DNA from 4 places in the Streptomyces sp. NPDC006476 genome. Region 4 is predicted to be linked to each of the others. Evidence: riboswitches for the same ligand, from Rfam matches in the RefSeq annotation. Region 4 holds a riboswitch; each other region holds the start of a gene.

The links. A riboswitch is a leader RNA that binds a small molecule or an ion and turns the genes downstream of it on or off. The one in region 4 is predicted to bind S-adenosylmethionine.
Region 1: it holds a riboswitch for S-adenosylmethionine, as region 4 does, so the genes downstream of both, ABZZ74_RS09490 (putative leader peptide) here and ABZZ74_RS15460 (amino acid ABC transporter permease) in region 4, are expected to answer to the same signal.
Region 2: it holds a riboswitch for S-adenosylmethionine, as region 4 does, so the genes downstream of both, ABZZ74_RS46240 (aminotransferase class V-fold PLP-dependent enzyme) here and ABZZ74_RS15460 (amino acid ABC transporter permease) in region 4, are expected to answer to the same signal.
Region 3: it holds a riboswitch for S-adenosylmethionine, as region 4 does, so the genes downstream of both, thrC (threonine synthase) here and ABZZ74_RS15460 (amino acid ABC transporter permease) in region 4, are expected to answer to the same signal.

Annotation. Positions count from the first base shown of each region.
Region 1 covers NZ_JBEXPK010000006.1:230,716-234,917, reverse strand. Annotated here, with positions in the region: gene ABZZ74_RS09505 (NtaA/DmoA family FMN-dependent monooxygenase) at 1-490, shown strand, start outside; gene ABZZ74_RS09500 (LLM class F420-dependent oxidoreductase) at 583-1,506, shown strand; gene ABZZ74_RS09495 (DUF1684 domain-containing protein) at 1,551-2,375, shown strand; SAM riboswitch class IV at 2,427-2,539, shown strand; gene ABZZ74_RS09490 (putative leader peptide) at 2,574-2,690, shown strand; gene ABZZ74_RS09485 (ABC transporter substrate-binding protein) at 2,917-4,202, shown strand, end outside.
Region 2 covers NZ_JBEXPK010000090.1:19,698-23,899, reverse strand. Annotated here, with positions in the region: gene ABZZ74_RS46250 (cytochrome bc complex cytochrome b subunit) at 1-11, shown strand, start outside; gene trpD (anthranilate phosphoribosyltransferase) at 142-1,206, shown strand; SAM riboswitch class IV at 1,282-1,398, shown strand; gene ABZZ74_RS46240 (aminotransferase class V-fold PLP-dependent enzyme) at 1,545-2,906, shown strand; gene ABZZ74_RS46235 (hypothetical protein) at 2,918-3,637, shown strand; gene ABZZ74_RS46230 (Lrp/AsnC ligand binding domain-containing protein) at 3,647-3,928, opposite strand; gene ABZZ74_RS46225 (rhomboid family intramembrane serine protease) at 3,925-4,202, opposite strand, start outside.
Region 3 covers NZ_JBEXPK010000007.1:218,419-222,620, forward strand. Annotated here, with positions in the region: gene ABZZ74_RS10630 (cold-shock protein) at 137-343, opposite strand; gene ABZZ74_RS10635 (MoaD/ThiS family protein) at 786-1,061, opposite strand; gene thrC (threonine synthase) at 1,174-2,460, opposite strand; SAM riboswitch class I at 2,479-2,633, opposite strand; gene ABZZ74_RS10645 (glucosyl-3-phosphoglycerate synthase) at 2,760-3,704, shown strand; gene ABZZ74_RS10650 (trehalose-6-phosphate synthase) at 3,789-4,202, shown strand, end outside.
Region 4 covers NZ_JBEXPK010000012.1:27,904-32,105, forward strand. Annotated here, with positions in the region: gene ABZZ74_RS15445 (hypothetical protein) at 1-114, shown strand, start outside; gene ABZZ74_RS15450 (putative leader peptide) at 226-336, shown strand; gene ABZZ74_RS15455 (glutathione S-transferase C-terminal domain-containing protein) at 489-1,352, shown strand; SAM riboswitch class IV at 1,418-1,527, shown strand; gene ABZZ74_RS15460 (amino acid ABC transporter permease) at 1,850-2,830, shown strand; gene ABZZ74_RS15465 (amino acid ABC transporter ATP-binding protein) at 2,827-3,624, shown strand; gene ABZZ74_RS15470 (ABC transporter substrate-binding protein) at 3,692-4,202, shown strand, end outside.

The DNA of each region.
Region 1 (4,202 bases), on a different contig from region 4:
GGTCACCCCGGCCACCGCGTTGGGGATCGCCGGGCTGCTGTGGGGCATCGACCTCTCCGACCGTGACGCCGACGGGCCGCTGCCGAAGGAGGACCCGGTCGTCACCGAGAACGACGGCTCCTTCGGCGCCCGCCGGATCGCCGACCCGCGTGCGGTCGTCGCGGAGTGGCGGGCGAAGGCCGAGGCGCACGGCTGGTCGCTGCGTGAGACCGTCATCGCGCTGGGCCCACAGCGCGGGCACGTCGGTACGCCGTCCGGCCTCGCCGACAAGTTCGCCCACTTCGTACGGCACGGCGCGGTCGACGGCTTCAACGTCACGCCGTACCTGATTCCCGACGGCCTCGACGACATCGTCGACCTGCTCGTCCCGGAACTGCAGGAACGCGGGGTCTACCGCACCGAGTACAGCGGGACCACGCTGCGCGAGAACCTCGGCCTGCGTGAACCGCTCACCCACCGGTCCGCCCCGGACCGGCGGCAGGCGGGCTGAGCCCCCACGCCGGGTCTCGTACACATGACTGACAAGAAGCTGTCACACATGAACCGGAATGCGATTCCGGCCGACACCCGTTCTGAACCGACATGACGGTTGGAGTAGTACTCACCGCGTCCGACGCGCCGAACCAGGTCGACGCCGCCGTACGACTGGCCCATGAGGCAGCGGAGTCCGGTGTCACATCGGCCTGGTTCGGGCAGACCTTCGGCGCGGACTCGCCCCAACTTGCGGCGATCGTCGGGCGCGAGGTGCCCGCACTGCAGGTCGGCACCTCCGCGATCCCCGTCTTCGGCCGCCACCCGCTGCTCGTCTCCAGCCAGGCCCAGACCGCCCAGGTCGCGACCCACGGCCGCTACCACCTCGGTCTGGCCCTGGGCACGAAACTGCTGACGGAGACCGCCTTCGGCCTGCCCTTCGAGCGGCCCATCGCCCGGCTGCGCGAATTCCTCACCGCACTGCGGCAGTTGACCGAGACCGGCACGGCCGACTTCCACGGTGAACTGCTGACCGCCACCACCCCGCTCCCGGCGCGGGTACCGGGTGCCGAGAGAGGTGTCCCCCTGCTGGTCGCCGCGATGGGTCCGCAGGCGCTGCGGGTCAGCGGTGAACTGGCGGACGGGATCCTGCCGTACCTGGCGGGACCGCGCGCCCTGGCGGACCACATCGTGCCCGCCCTGACCACCGCCGCGGAGGCCGCCGGCCGCCCCGCGCCCAGGATCGTCGCCCTGGTGCCGGGCGTGGTCACCGACGACGTGGAGCCAGTACGGGCCAAGGCGACCGAGAACCTCGCCTTCTACGAAGACATCCCGTCCTACGCGCGGGTCATCGAACTCTCCGGCGCCCGACGAGCCGCCGACCTCGCCGTGATCGGCGACGAGCGTGCCGTCGAGGCCGAGGTGCGCCGTTACCGCGACGCGGGCGCCACCGAGGTCGTGTTCTCGGGCACCGAGATCGCCGGAGAGGCCGACCGCCGACGCACCTGGCGACTCCTCGGCGAACTCGCCCGCTGAACCAACCCGAAGACCCGACAGCCCCCTGCACGAAGGAGATTCCTTTGACCACCGAGGCCACCACGACCGACCTCCACACCTTCACCGAGACCTGGCTGGAGTGGTACCGGGCCCAGGAGGCCCGACTCTCCGCCCCGCACGGGTTTCTGGCGATCACCGGCCAACACTGGCTCGACGACCGCCCCCAGCGTTTCCCGGACGCCCCCGGCGCCTGGCACACCGGCCCCGACGGGGTCGTCGTCACCCTCGACGACGGCGAGGAACTGGTCGTCGACGGAACCACGGTGCGCGGTGAACACCGCTTCGGCGTGCTGCCCGAGCGCGGCGGCGTCAACGCGGTGTGGGGAGACGCCGTCATCGAGGTCGCCAAGCGCGGCGGCCACGACATCGTGCGCCCCCGACACCCGGACGCGCCCCGGCGTACGGCCTTCACCGGAACGCCGGCCTACGCACCCGACCCGCGTTGGGCCGTGACCGGCCGCTACGTCCCCTTCAACACACCCCGGCCGACCACCGTGGGAGCGGCCGTCGAGGGCCTGGAGCACGTCTACGACGCTCCGGGCAGGATCGACTTCGAGCTGGACGGACGCCAGCTGTCCCTCACCGCGTTCCCCGGCGCCGGCGAGGGCCGGCTGCTGGTGCTGTTCACCGACGCCACCTCCGGGGTCACCACGTACGCCGCCAACCGGGCCCTGTGGCTGGAGCCGCCCGCCGCCGACGGCCGGGTCGTCCTGGACTTCAACCGCGCCACGAACCTGCCGTGCGCCTACACGGACCTGGCCACGTGCCCGCTGCCCCCGGCCGAGAACCGGCTGCCGGTGGCGATCGAGGCCGGTCAGAAGATCCCCCGCGAGCGCGGCGGTTCGTGAGCCGGGCCCGGCCATTGACCAACGGCAAGATCTCTCCGTACGATCACGAGTGGCATTGAGTGTCAGCGTCAAGCCCTGGCTCGCTGACCGGCAACCCTCCCACGCGGTGGGGTGCTCCAGGTGAAAGCCCGGCGGGATCACCGATGATCCCGCAAGCGCGTGGCCCCGTGACCGGGGCCGGACAGGTGGAGGACCGACATGCGGCACGGTGGTGACCTCAGCGCCCGTTTCGCCGGCGCCACTGTGTTCTCCCGGCTCTCGCGTCGGCGCCACATCGATCTCAAGCGCTCGACCAGCTGTCTCTGTCAGGCCTGACGCGCCTTTTCCGCGCTGGTCGCCGTCCGGCACCAGTCGCCGCCGCATCCGTCTGCGCCTGATCCCCGTACTTCGTTTCCGCTGATCCCCGTTCTTCCTTTCCGCTGATCCCTGTCTGCCCAGCGCTCCCCGACATCGGCATCACGCCGATCGGGTCCGCACGCCCCCGCACGGCCGAGTCCCGTACCACCGCCGTGCCTGGTGACACGAGTAGGAGAAGCCCTCCGTGATCGCACTTCCCCATGTCAGAACCTCTCGGTGGGCGGCACTGACCGCCCTTGTGACCACCGGCGCCCTGCTGACCGCCTGCGGATCGGGCGGCGGCGACGGCGGCAGCGGCACCGGACAGCCCAGGTCCGGCGGCACCCTGACCTTCGCGGTGGGATCGGACTCCGGCTGCGTGGATCCGCAGCAGGTCGCCAGCAACGAGACCATCTACTCGGTACGCCAGATCGTGGACTCCCTGACGGACCAGGACCCGAAGACCGGCAAGATCGTGCCGTGGCTGGCGAAGAGCTGGGACGTCAGTCCCGACACCACGACCTTCACCTTCCATCTGCGTTCCGGAGTGACCTTCAGCGACGGCTCGAAGCTGACCGCGCAGGTGGTCAAGGACAACTTCGACGCGGTGCCGAAGCTCGGCGCCCTGGGCACGCTCGCCGAGGGCTACCTGAGCGGCGTCAAGAGCACCACCGTGGTCGACCCGCTCACCGTGAAGGTGACCTTCAGCCAGCCCAACGCCCAGTTCCTGCAGGCCACTTCAACGCACTCGCTCGGCATCGAGTCCTCGGCCAGCGTGAAGAAGACCCCGCAGCAGAAGTGCAGCGAGGGGGTGACCGGCTCCGGACCGTTCGTGCTGAAGCAGTACGTGCAGAACCAGTCCCTCACACTCGCCAGGCGCACCGGATACGCCTGGGGATCATCACTGTGGTCCAAGAAGGGCGAGGCATATCTCGACAAGCTGGTGTTCAAGGTCGTGCCGGAGGCGGGTGTGCGGGCCGGCAGCCTGCAGTCCGGTCAGGTGGACGCCGTCTCCAGCGTCGGCAAGGCCAACGAGGCGGCCCTCAAGGGCGGTCAGGTCACCCTCCAGCGACGGGCCAACCCCGGGGTGGTGTTCGGTCTCGGCCTGAACAACTCCCGGCCACTGCTCAAGGACGCCAAGGTACGCCAGGCGATCCTCCACGCCATCGACCGGCAGCAGATCGCCGACACCGTGTTCCCGACCGGCACCCGGCCGGCCACCAGCATCCTCGCGCACACCACACCCGACTACACCGACCTCGCCTCCGGCCTGACCTTCGACGTCACCAAGGCCAAGTCCCTGCTGGACGCGGCCGGCTGGAAGACCGGAAGCGACGGCATCCGCGCCAAGGGCGGCCAGAAGCTGAGTCTGACGATCAAGTGGTTCCCCAACGCGGCCACCAACCAGCCCGCGCTGGAACTCATTCAGCAGCAGCTCAAGACCGTCGGTGTCGATGTGGCCCTCAAGCAACTCCAGGTCACGCAGTTCGC
Region 2 (4,202 bases), on a different contig from region 4:
GCCACCACTGATCGCTGCGGCTCGCCACGCCACGGCGGAAGGGCCCCCGTCCGAACACCGGACGGGGGCCCTTCTTCGTGCGCCGACCTGGATAGGGTGGGCCCACACTGCGTCACTTCTACGACACCCAGGAGCGGCCTCATGAGCGCTGTGACCCCCGCTGGAGGCGACACCGCGGCGGGCCGTTCCTGGCCCGAGGTACTGAACGCCCTGCTCTACGGCCGTGACCAGAGCGCCGACGCGACGGCCTGGGCCATGGACCAGATCATGCGCGGCGAGGCGACGGACGCACAGATCGCCGGGTTCGTCGTGGCGTTGCGCGCCAAGGGCGAGACCGTCGAGGAGATCACCGGCGTGGTCCGGGCGATGTACGAGCACGCGAACGTGATCGAGGTGTCGGGACGCACGGTCGACATCGTCGGCACGGGTGGCGACGGCGCGAAGACGGTGAACATCTCCACGATGTCCGCGATCGTGGTGGCCGGTACCGGCGCCAAGGTCGTCAAGCACGGCAACCGGGCGGCCTCGTCCGCGTCGGGCGCGTCGGACGTGCTGGAGAAGCTGGGCGTCAACCTCGACCTCACCCCGCAGAGGGTGGCCGAGGTCGCGGAGGAGGCCGGCATCACCTTCTGCTTCGCCGTGAAGTTCCACCCGGCGCTGCGGCATGTGGCCGCCGCCCGCGGCCAGTTGGGCATCCGGACGGTCTTCAACGCCCTCGGTCCGCTGACCAATCCGGCCAAGGTCAAGGCCCAGGCGGTCGGTGTCGCAGACCCACGTCTGGCACCCATGATCGCGGGCGTGCTGGCCGAGCGCGGCAACTCCTCGCTCGTCTTCCGCGGCGACGACGGCCTCGACGAGCTGACCACCACGGCCACGTCCCACGTCTGGATCGTCCGGGACGGCAAGGTCACCGAGGAGACCTTCGACCCCCGTGACGTCGGCATCGACCTCGTCCCGGTGGAGGCTCTGCGCGGCGGCGACCCCTCGTACAACGCGGAGGTCGCCCTGCGTCTCCTGGACGGCGAGAGGGGCCCGGTGCGGGACGCCGTCCTGCTGAACTCGGCGGCGGCCCTCGTGGCCCTCGATCCCGGTCCCGGCACCCTGGCCGAGCAGCTGCGGGCCGGCATGGACCGGGCGGCGGAGTCGATCGACTCCGGGGCGGCCAAGCGGGCGCTGGAGCGCTGGGTGGCGGCCAGCAACAAGTAGCCGACTCAAGGTCGCGGTCCCGTCATCCGGACACGGGTTGCGGGACCGCGATCACCTCACGTACGTTCTCTTCCAGGTCATGAGTGACAGTCATGAGGCCCCGGCCGACTGTCCGGCAACCCTCCGTCCGTGGCGGGGTGCCCCGGGTGAAGACCAGGCCGTAGGCAGCGAGGTCTACGGCAAGCGCGGATCCCTCACGCTCTTGAGATGAGCACAGCCCAGGGATCCTGGTCATCGAGGGAGTCTCCCGTGAGCAAGCGAATGCGATAGGGCCGCCGAGCCCCGCCTCCGCGCACCCACTTCTCACCTTCTTCTCTGCCTTTCACGGGAGTTCCCCCATGTCTGTCTCCACCGCTGCCTCCGTCCAGACCATTTGTGCCCCGCTGCCCGTTCTGGGCCGGGATGTCACCGTCCCGCTCGTGACGGGCGGCGAAGTCACCTATGCGGCCCTCGACTACGCGGCCAGCGCCCCCGCCCTGCAGCGCGTCTGGGACGACGTGGCGGCGTACGCCCCGTACTACGGCAGCGTCCACCGCGGTGCGGGCTACCTCTCGCAACTCTCCACCGACCTGTTCGAGAACGCCCGCAGGACCGTCGCCGAGTTCCTCGACTGCCGCGCCGACGACCAGCTGGTCTTCACCCGCTCGACCACGGACTCCCTCAACCTCCTGGCCCGCGCCCTCCCCGCCGACTGCCAGGTCTTCGTCTTCGAGACCGAGCACCACGCCAGCCTGCTGCCCTGGCAGGACGCCCGGGTCACCTACCTCAACGCCCCGCGCACCCCGGCGCAGGCCGTGGCGACCCTGGAGCAGGCTCTCGCCGACCGTGACCCTCAGGGCCCGGCCCTGGTCTGCGTCACCGGCGCATCGAACGTCACCGGCGAACTGTGGCCGGTCCGTGAGCTGGCCGCCGCCGCCCGCGCGCACGGCGCCCGCATCGTGCTGGACGCCGCCCAGCTGGCCCCGCACCACCCCGTCTCCGTCCGTGACCTGGACGTCGACTGGGTCGCCTTCTCCGGTCACAAGCTGTACGCCCCCTTCGGCTCCGGCGTCCTGGCCGGCCGCGCCGACTGGCTGCGCGCGGCCGACCCCTACCTCGCGGGCGGCGGCGCCAGCCGCAAGGTCACCCGCCGCGAGGACGGGGGAGTGGACGTGGAGTGGCACGACAGCGCCGCCCGGCACGAGGCGGGCTCCCCGAACGTGATCGGCGCCTACTCCATCGCCTCGGCCTGCAAGGCGCTGACAGAGGCCGGTTTCGACACCCTGGTCGCCCGTGAGCGGCACCTGATCGAGAAGGTGCGGGCGGGCCTGGCGGAGGTCCCGCAGGTGAAGGTGCTGTCCCTCTTCGGCGACGACGCGCCCCGGGTCGGCGTTATCTCCTTCGTCGTCGAGGGCTGGAACAGCTCCCACTTCGCCGCCGCCCTCTCCGCCGAGTACGGCATCGGCGTCCGCGACGGCCTCTTCTGCGCCCACCCGCTGGTGCGCACCCTCCTCGGCTCCGACCCCCAGACCCAGGGCGAGTGCGGCGCCCCCGAGGCCGCCCCCGGCGAGAAGTCCCTCAACGCGATCCGGGTCAGCTTCGGCGCCGGCACCCCCGACGAGCACGTGGAACGCTTCGTGAACGCCGTCCGGGAACTGGTGAGCGACGGGGCGAAGTGGACATACCGCACCGAGGACGGCCGCTGCGTGCCGGCCGTGTAATCATCCGTTGTGTGGGGATTCCGGCCGCGGTAGGTGAGTCGGCGTCGGCCGGGGAACTCGGGGAGCTCCTCGCGGTGGCCGTCGCGCGCCGTCGGCCGCGGCTGCTCCGTACGGCACCGGTGTACCTGTACGAGGAGGGGCTGGTGTCGGTGCCGGGGGCGCGGGCCCGGCGCTGGGAGCAGGTGACCCACTGGCGCTCCACGATCGACCTGACCCTGAGACGGGACCCCGAGCACGGCCCGCCCTGGTACACCTTCGGCCACCGGCACCTGGCGCGGTTCGCCGACGGCGCGGAACACTCCTTCGTCCTCGACGAGTGGCAGCTTCACGAGCCGGACGAGCAACGCGCCGAGAACGCGTCGATCCGCGCCGCCGTCCACCACGTGCGGCGACGGGTGGGCCGGGCGCAGACGCCCGGTCTGCTCGCCCGGATCGAGGAGGGCCGGCAGGTCTCCTTCGGCCCGCTCACGGCGGACGCGCGGGGGCTGTGGCTGCCGCGCGGGCGGACGCTCCTGACCTGGTCCGGCCTGGAGGAGCCCACACTTGCCGTCGACCTGCCGGACCCGTCCGTACCCCGGTCCTGGTGGGCGACGCGGCGGGACGCGAACCTCACGGTGCGCGGCGCCGACGAGGACGGCGTCCCGCACTCCGCAGACATCCCGGCCTGGCAGGTGGTGAACTGGGGCGCGCTGGTCACCCTCTGGGGCCGGCTGCACCGGCCCGCGGAGTAGGGCGGGGTGTCAGGAGTCCAGGCCGATCGCGAACGCGGCCTCCAGGTCGTGCTGCGAGTAGGTCCGGAACGCGACATGGGTGTCCGTGGCCTCGACGCCCGGGATCTTGCTGATGGAGCCCGGGATGACCTCCGCCAGGTCCTCGTGCTGCTTGACCCGGACCATGGCGATCAGGTCGTAGGTGCCCGTGACGGAGAAGACCTCACTGACGGAGTCCAGCGCGGCGATCCGCTCGGCGATCTCGGGGATCCGGTCCACGCTGGTCTTGATGAGGACGATCGCGGTGATCACGGCTGGTTCTCTCCCTCGGGGGCCGGAGCAGGGGCGGCCCTCACTCTAGTCGTACGGCGGAAACGGGCCCACGCGTAGAGGAAGCCCAGGCCGAAGCCCACCAGGTGGGCCAGATACGCCACCCCGGGCCCCTGGGGCGCCCGGCCCGCCGCCAGCCACTGCAGGGACGCCCAGAAGGGCAGGACGACCCAGGCGGGGAAGCGGAGGGGGAGGAAGAACAGGAAGGGCAGCAGGCTTGTCACCCGGGCCCCGGGGAAAAGGTACAGAAACGCCC
Region 3 (4,202 bases), on a different contig from region 4:
ACTGGGCAGGTCTCGCAGGGGATCCGGGGCCGCTTGACGCAGACATGCCGAAGGGCCCGTACCCATGACTCCCCATGGGGTACGAGCCCTTCGAAGAAAACAGAAGAACGACGCTGCTATCTACCCGGCGCGTGCTTCAGCTGGTCGCGAGTCGGACCATGTCCGCCTGCGGCCCCTTCTGACCCTGCGAGATCTCGAAATCGACCCGCTGGCCCTCTTCCAGGGTGCGGTACCCGTCCATCTGGATGGCGCTGTAGTGGACGAAAACATCCGCACCACCGTCGACCGCGATGAAGCCGTACCCCTTCTCCGCGTTGAACCACTTGACGGTGCCCTGAGCCATGCCTAACTCCCCTATTACTGGCCCTTGCACAGACCCGCACTTCGCGGGTCCGGGTCAGACCTCACCCCCCACGGTTTGGGGGCGTGCGCCGGAACGCGTCGACCGCGGCTGAATGTATCTGTCCAACTGCCGTCTGCAACAGGTCAATCGGACGAGAATTCTGGACGTCAGGGGTCCGGAATGTAGTGAGAATTCACCCGAATTCAGGGCAAGTCGGGCCCCATAAAGGGCGCATAAGGCGCAAAAGACGCGCACACTTTGGCTACTTCTCATCGCATCCGGAGACGGCACTCATATGCGTTCGGCATGCGGGAGGCAGCAGGTTCCCCAACTGTACCGTGCTCAACCATGCAGAATTGCCCCCTCCGTTTCTCTCGCGGAGGAGGCAATTCGATGAACACTCGGTAATCGCTGTTACCGACGGTAATGATCGGTCATCCGGTCAGCCGCCGGCGACCGCGGGAATGATCGAGACGCCCGCACCGTCCGGGGTGGCCGTCTCCAGCCCCTGCTCGAACCGCACGTCGTCGTCGTTGACGTACACGTTGACGAACCGCCGCAGCTTGCCCTGGTCGTCGAGGACCCGGGCGGCGATCCCGGTGTGGTTCTTCTCCAGATCGGCGATGACCTCGGCCAGGGTCGCGCCTTCGGCGCTCACTTCGGCCTGGCCGCCGGTGTAGGTGCGCAGGATGGTGGGGATGCGGACGTTGACGCTCACGATGAGACCTCCGGTCGGGTGATGGCTTTCAAGGGCCGCGGGGCTGTGTCCAATGTGCGGCTACCGCCGCGTGGGCGCGACCAGCCCCGACCGGCCCGCAGACGACGACGGGTTATACGAGACCAGCCTCGCGGAACGACTCCAGGCTGGGACGAATGGTCGCAGTCAACCCGGTCCCGGCCACCGCATCCAGCGTCTTCAGCCCATCCCCCGTGTTCAGCACGACCGTCGTCAGCGCCGGATCCAGCACACCCGCCTCGATCAGCTTCTTCGTCACTCCGACGGTCACCCCACCGGCGGTCTCCGCGAAGATGCCCTCGGTCCGCGCGAGCAGCCGAATCGCATCGACGATCTGCTCGTCGTTCACGTCCTCCACCGCACCGCCGGTACGCCGTGCGATGTCCAGGACGTACGGGCCGTCCGCCGGGTTGCCGATGGCCAGCGACTTGGCGATGGTGTTCGGCTTCTGCGGCCGGACCACGTCGTGCCCCGCCTTGTACGCGACGGAGACCGGGCTGCACCCCTCGGCCTGCGCGCCGAAGATCTTGTACGGCTTGTCCTCGACGAGCCCGAGCTTGATCAGCTCCTGCAGCCCCTTGTCGATCTTCGTCAGCTGGGAGCCGGAGGCGATCGGCACCACCAGCTGGTCGGGCAGCTTCCAGCCGAGCTGCTCGCAGATCTCGTACGCCAGGGTCTTGGAGCCCTCCGCGTAGTACGGCCGCAGGTTGACGTTGACGAAGCCCCAGCCCTCGCCGGCCGGGTCGCCGATCAGCTCGGAGCAGAAGCGGTTCACGTCGTCGTAGTTGCCCTCGATGCCGACGAGTTCACCGCCGTAGACCGCGGCCATGACGACCTTGCCCTGCTCCAGGTCGTGCGGGATGAACACGCAGGAACGGAAGCCGGCCCGGGCGGCGGCGGCGCCGACCGCGCCCGCGAGGTTGCCGGTGGAGGAGCAGGAGAGGGTGGTGAAGCCGAAGGCGCGCGCGGCCTCCAGGGCCTGGGCGACGACACGGTCCTTGAAGGAGTGCGTCGGGTTGCCGGAGTCGTCCTTGACGTACAGGCCACCGGTCACGCCCAGCTCGCGCGCGAGGTTGTCGGCCTTGACGAGCTTGGTCCAGCCGGGGTTGATGTTCGGCTTGGTCGCCACGTCCGCCGGAACGGGCAGCAGCGGCGCGTAACGCCAGATGTTCGAAGGTCCCGCCTCGATCCGCTTGCGGAGTTCCTCGGTGTCGTAGACCGAGAAGTCGTACGCGATCTCGAGCGGGCCGAAACACTCCTCGCAGGCGAAGACCGGGCCGAGCGGTACCCGGTGGCCGCATTCGCGGCAGCTCAGCGCCGCGGCGGGACCGAGGTCGACGGCCTGGGAGTCGGTGGTGCTTGCAACAGTCTGCGCAGCCATGTGAGGCGAGGCCCTTTCTCCTCATCTTCCTCACGACGCATCTCGCCGTGAGACGGATTTGGCACCTTCCCTAGCCGGGAGCCTCGCGGAATGATCAACGTCGATCTACGAGACCGGCTGGAGGGTTGCCGGGGCTTCATCGGGCCGTGTCCCTCTGCCCCTCTGGATGAGCGGTATTCGGTTGTACGTTCAATGACCTCGGACATGCGATGGTCATCGACGTTGTTCAAGACTGTAACCGAAGGCCAGGACAGTTGAGAGAGTCGTCCGAACCGCGAGACAAGTGAGGAGCCGCCTACGTGCTGGAAGAAGTCGAGCGCTGGCTGAGCACCCGCTCCTGGTCCGTCACCGACCGACCGCTCCACCAGATCCTGGCCGCCAAGCAACGAACGGGCCGGACGGTGTCCGTCGTGCTGCCCGCGCTGAACGAGGAGGAGACGGTAGGCGACATCGTCGCGATCATCCGTCACGACCTGATGCAGCAGGTCCCGCTGGTCGACGAGATCGTGGTCGTCGACTCCGGCTCCACCGACCGCACGTCGGCGGTCGCCGCGTCGGCCGGCGCGCGGGTCGTCCACCGCGACGACATCCTGCCCCGCCTCCCGGCCGTACCCGGCAAGGGCGAGGTGCTGTGGCGCTCGCTGCTGGCCACCACCGGGGACATCGTCTGCTTCATCGACGCAGACCTGAAGGAGTTCTCCTCCGACTTCGTCTCCGGCATCGTCGGCCCGCTGCTCACCGACCCGGGGATCGACCTGGTCAAGGGCATGTACGACCGCCCGCTCGCCGGCGCGAGCGGCCAGGGCGGCCGGGTCACCGAACTCATGGCCCGCCCGCTGCTCAACATGCACTGGCCACAACTGGCCGGTTTCGTCCAGCCGCTCGGCGGCGAGTACGCGGCCCGCCGCAGCCTGCTGGAACAGCTGCCCTTCCCCGTCGGCTACGGCGTGGAACTCGGCATGCTGGTCGACGCCCTGCACCTGGTCGGCCTCGACGCCCTCGCCCAGGTCGACGTCGGCGTCCGCAAGCACCGGCACCAGGACGGACAGGCCCTGGGCCGCATGGCCGCCGCCATCTACCGCACGGCCCAGCTCCGGCTCGCCCGAGGCCACCTCATCCGTCCCTCCCTCACCCAGTTCGAGCGGGGCGAGGACGGCTTCGAGCCGCGCACCTATTCGGTGGACACCGAGGAGCGGCCGCCCATGGCGGAGATCGCGGAGTACGCGGAGCGCAAGGTCGCGTAACCCCTCGGAGCGGGCCGTATACGGGGCGAGGCCGTGAACCGGCCATACGTTTGAGTGTTTCCGGGCCGGGCTAGGTTGAGGCGTATGGCTTCCACGCACGGCGCTCATCAGGTGCTGGTCGCGTCCAACCGCGGCCCGGTCTCGTACGAGGTACAGGAGGACGGCTCGCTGGCCGCCAAACGGGGCGGCGGCGGGCTGGTCTCCGGTCTGTCGGCGATCGGGCCCGACGCGGGCGCCCTGTGGGTGTGCTCCGCGCTGTCCGACGGCGACCGGGAGGCGGTACGGCAGGGCGTCGGCGAGGAGGGCGTGCGCATGCTCGCCATCCCGGCCGACGTGCACGCCGACGCGTACAACGGCATCGCCAACTCGGTGCTCTGGTTCGTCCACCACATGCTGTACCAGACCCCGCTGGAGCCGGTCTTCGACGCGGAGTTCCGACGGCAGTGGGCGTCGTACGAGACGTACAACCGGGCGTTCGCCGAGGCGCTGGCCGAGGAG
Region 4 (4,202 bases):
GCCCAGTACCTCACCTGTTACGTCGACCGCAACGGCAACCCCGGCTACATCCTGGTGACCGACGTCGGTACGGGGACCCCGTACACGACCGTCGACACCGCTCATCTCCGCTGACCTCACCGGGAAAGTCCACGGGGGCGTCCGCCATGCGGGACGCCCCTCTTGACGTGGTTCGCGGTCGGATCGACACTCACTGAGGGAATCCTAGTGAATAGGTAGGGAAGCATGAGGCGCCTTGAACCGGTCACCGTCCGCGTGGTCCGTTCGCCTCTTCTGACCTCCCGCCGCCACATCGATCTGCTGCGAGTCTGCAGCGCGATCAGGCCCCAGGGCTGAGCCGCGGCCCTTCCCGCGCCGGCACCGCCCCCTCGGGGGCGCCCCGTCCGGCGCGCACGGGTGAGCCCTGCTCCCAGGACCGCCGCCCCATTCCCGCCCGCCCGACGTCGCTTCCGCCGCGCGTACGTCCGCGCCCGCTCCCGGGGAGAATCATGACCATCGCACCGCTGGCCGCCCACGCCACCGACCGACCCGCGCCCGCCTTCCGGGGCCGCATCGGCCGGGACGCGCGCAGCGGCCACTACGCCGTTCCGGGCCGCTACCGCCTCCATCTGTCGACCGCCTGTCCCGACGGCCTGCGCATCGCCGTCACCCACAGCCTGCTCGGCCTGGACACCGTCTGTCCGGTGACCCACCTGCCCGCCGTACCCGACTGCCCCGAAGGCGGCCACTCGGCCCTGCGGCCGCTGTACGAGGCCAGCGCCCACCGCTACCGCGGACCGGCCGTCGGACCGGTGCTCAGCGACGACTGGTCCGGACGGATCGTCAGCACCCACGCACCGGACATCATGCGCGACCTCGCCCGCCGTTTCTCCACCGGCGGTACCTCCCTCCACCCGTGCGGCGCGGAGTCGGAGATCGAGGCCGTGGAGCGGATGTGCCGGGAGGGGATCGAGGAGGCGGCGCAGCGGGCCGGGTCGGCCGGCGAGGACGCGGTGGTATGTGACACCGCACTGACCACCCTGCTCGACACCCTGGGCGCCCTCGACCGCTGGCTCACCGGCCGCACCTACCTGATCCGTGACGAAGTCACCGCGGCCGACGTCGAGTTGTGGGCCGCGCTGGTCCAGCTCGACACCGTGCACCGCAACCACCTGGACGCTGCCGCCGTCCAGCGCATCGCCGACCATCCCGCTCTGTGGGCCTACGCCCGCCGGCTCACCGCCCACCCGGCGTTCGGCGGCCATCTCGACCTCGACGGCATCGAGCGCCGTCACCACGCCCGCTGCCGGGGACTGGAGGCCGCCGGAGCGGCCGTACGGATCCTGGACTGGACGGCCCACCGCACCCGTTAGCCGTTCCACCTGGTGGACGGGCGTTGACATACGTTCGGGCAATTGTTTTAACTAGCAATCAGAACGGTCATGAGCGTCAGCGACAAGCCCTGGCTAGCTGACCGGCAACCCTCGCACCGCGGTGGGGTGCCCCAGGTGACGACCGGACCGGATGACCTTTCGGTAAGCGCGAGGCCCACACGGGCCGGAACAGTGACGGTGACGCCATGTACGCAGCTCCCAGGACGGCCACGTGCCGCCCACAGGGCTGCGTACGGCCGTACCCGAACCCTCTCGTCGCCGATCGCGCCGTCGATCTGCTCCGCGTGAACAGCGCACTGTGTACCGCATCGGGCCGTGCCCGCTGTCGGGGCTGACCTCTTCCCGCAGCCCGCATCCCCTGACGAACACCGCGACGCGGTGTGCCGTCGTCCTTCCCGCCCCCGGTACCCCGCTGTCGCGTCCGCCGCCGCATGCCGCCGCGCCGTCCGGGGTGTCCGACCCAGCCGGAGCCCACCATGAGTGAACCCCCTGGCGCCACCGTCACGCTCGCGCCGACGTCCGCCGCCGACGAACCGTCAAAGCCCCTCACCGCCCAGCGAGTTCTGCCGCTGCGGCGCCCCGGACGCTGGATCGCCACCGCGGTCGTCCTCGTCCTGGTCGCCCAGTTCGTGCACGGCCTGGTGACCAACCCGTTCTACCAGTGGGACCGCTGGGGCTACTGGTTCCTGCGTCCCACCATCCTCGACGGCCTGGTGATCACTCTTGAAGTCACCGCCTACAGCGCGGTGTTGGGCCTCCTCGGCGGCATCCTGCTCGCCCTCGCCCGGCTGTCGAGGAGTCCGGTGCTGCGCGCGGTCAGCTGGACGTACATCTGGGCGCTGCGCTCCATCCCGCTCATCGTGGTGCTGCTCTTCCTCTACAACTTCAGCGCCCTGTACAAGACGTTGAGCGTCGGCATCCCCTTCGGTCCGGCCTTCTTCTCCTTCGACGAGACGAAGCTCGCCACCGACATGGCCATCGCCGTCATCGGCCTCAGCCTCAATGAGGCGGCCTACGCGGCCGAGGTCGTCCGCGGCGGCATCCTCTCCGTCGACCAGGGCCAGCACGAGGCGGCTGCGGCGCTCGGCCTGCCGAAGGGCTACCAGTTCCGGAAGATCGTCTTTCCGCAGGCGCTGCGCTCGATCATCCCCAACTACGTCAACCAGCTCATCGGCCTGATCAAGGGCACCTCGCTGGTCTTCTACGTCTCCCTGCTCGACCTGTTCGGCTCCGCGCAGACCATGGGCTCCACCTATCCCGGCGACATCGTGCCGCTGCTGCTGGTCGTCACCGTCTGGTACCTGATCCTGACCAGCGTCGTCTCCGTCGTCCAGTTCTACGTCGAGCGGCACTACGCCCGCGGTGCCACCCGCAGCCTGCCGCCGACACCGCTGCAGAAGCTCCGCACCGCTCTCACCGAGCTGCGGGCCCGTATCCGCCGGGAGGCCGCCGTATGACCACCGACACCATCGAGGCTCTGGCGAACGTCGAGGCCGCCACCGTCGAGGTGCACGACGTGCACAAGTGGTACGGCACCCACCGGGTGCTGGACGGCGTCGACCTGACCGTCCGCCCCGGCGAGGTCACCGTGATCCTCGGCCCCTCGGGCTCCGGCAAGTCCACCCTGCTGCGGGTCATCAACCACCTGGAGAAGCCCGAGATCGGCCACGTCAGCATCAACGGCGAACCGATCGGCGTGAAGCGGCAGGGCAACCGGCTCAAGGAGCTCAGCGAGCGGGCCATCCTCACCCAGCGCGGACGGATCGGCTTCGTCTTCCAGAACTTCAACCTCTTCCCGCACCTCACGGTCCTGGACAACGTGGCCGCGGCCCCGGTCGCCACCGGCCGGCTCGGCAGGACCGAGGCCCAGGAACTGGCCCGGGAACTCCTCAGCCGCGTCGGCCTCGCCGACAAGACCGGCGCCTACCCGCGCCAGCTGTCCGGCGGCCAGCAACAGCGCGTCGCCATCGCCCGCGCCCTCGCGCTGCGCCCCGGCGTCATCCTCTTCGACGAGCCCACCTCCGCCCTCGACCCCGAACTGGTCGGCGAGGTGCTCGCCGTCATCAAGGACCTGGCGACCAGCGGCACCACCCTCGTCATCGTCACCCACGAGATCGGCTTCGCCCGCGAGATCGCCGACCGGGTCGTCTTCATCGACGGCGGCCGGATCGTCGAGCAGGGCCCGCCCTCCGAGGTCCTCGACAACCCTCGGCACGAGCGGACCAGGGACTTCCTCAGCAAGGTCCTCTGACCCGCCACACCCTTCAGCCCTCCCCCCAGCCACCACTCTCATCACCTTCCAGCGACAAGGAACGGCCATGTCCATCCACTTCACCCGACGCAGCCTGATACGCGGCATCACCGCGGCGACCGCCGTCGCCTCCCTGGCCACCGGGCTCGCCGCCTGCGGTGGCAACAGCGACGCGGCCACCTCCACCGACGCCGCCGCCAAGACCGGCGAGGTCGTCATCGGCCAGGTCTCCAACGGCGCCGCCCAGCAGACCTCCATCAAGGTCTCCGAGGTCAAGTCCATCAGCGCCGAACTGCCCGCGGCCGTCAAGAAGAGCGGCAAGCTGGAGATCGGCATCGGCGCCCTGCCGGCCGGCTTCCCGCCGCTGGCCTACGTGGGCAGCGACCAGAAGACCCTCACTGGCTCCGAGCCCGACCTCGGCCGTCTGGTCGCAGCGGTCTTCGGACTCAAGCCCGAGGTGAAGAACTCCACCTGGGAGAACCTCTTCGTCGGCATCGACAGCGGCAAGGTCGACGTGGCCTTCTCCAACGTCACCGACACCGAGGAGCGCAAGAAGAAGTACGAGTTCGCCTCCTACC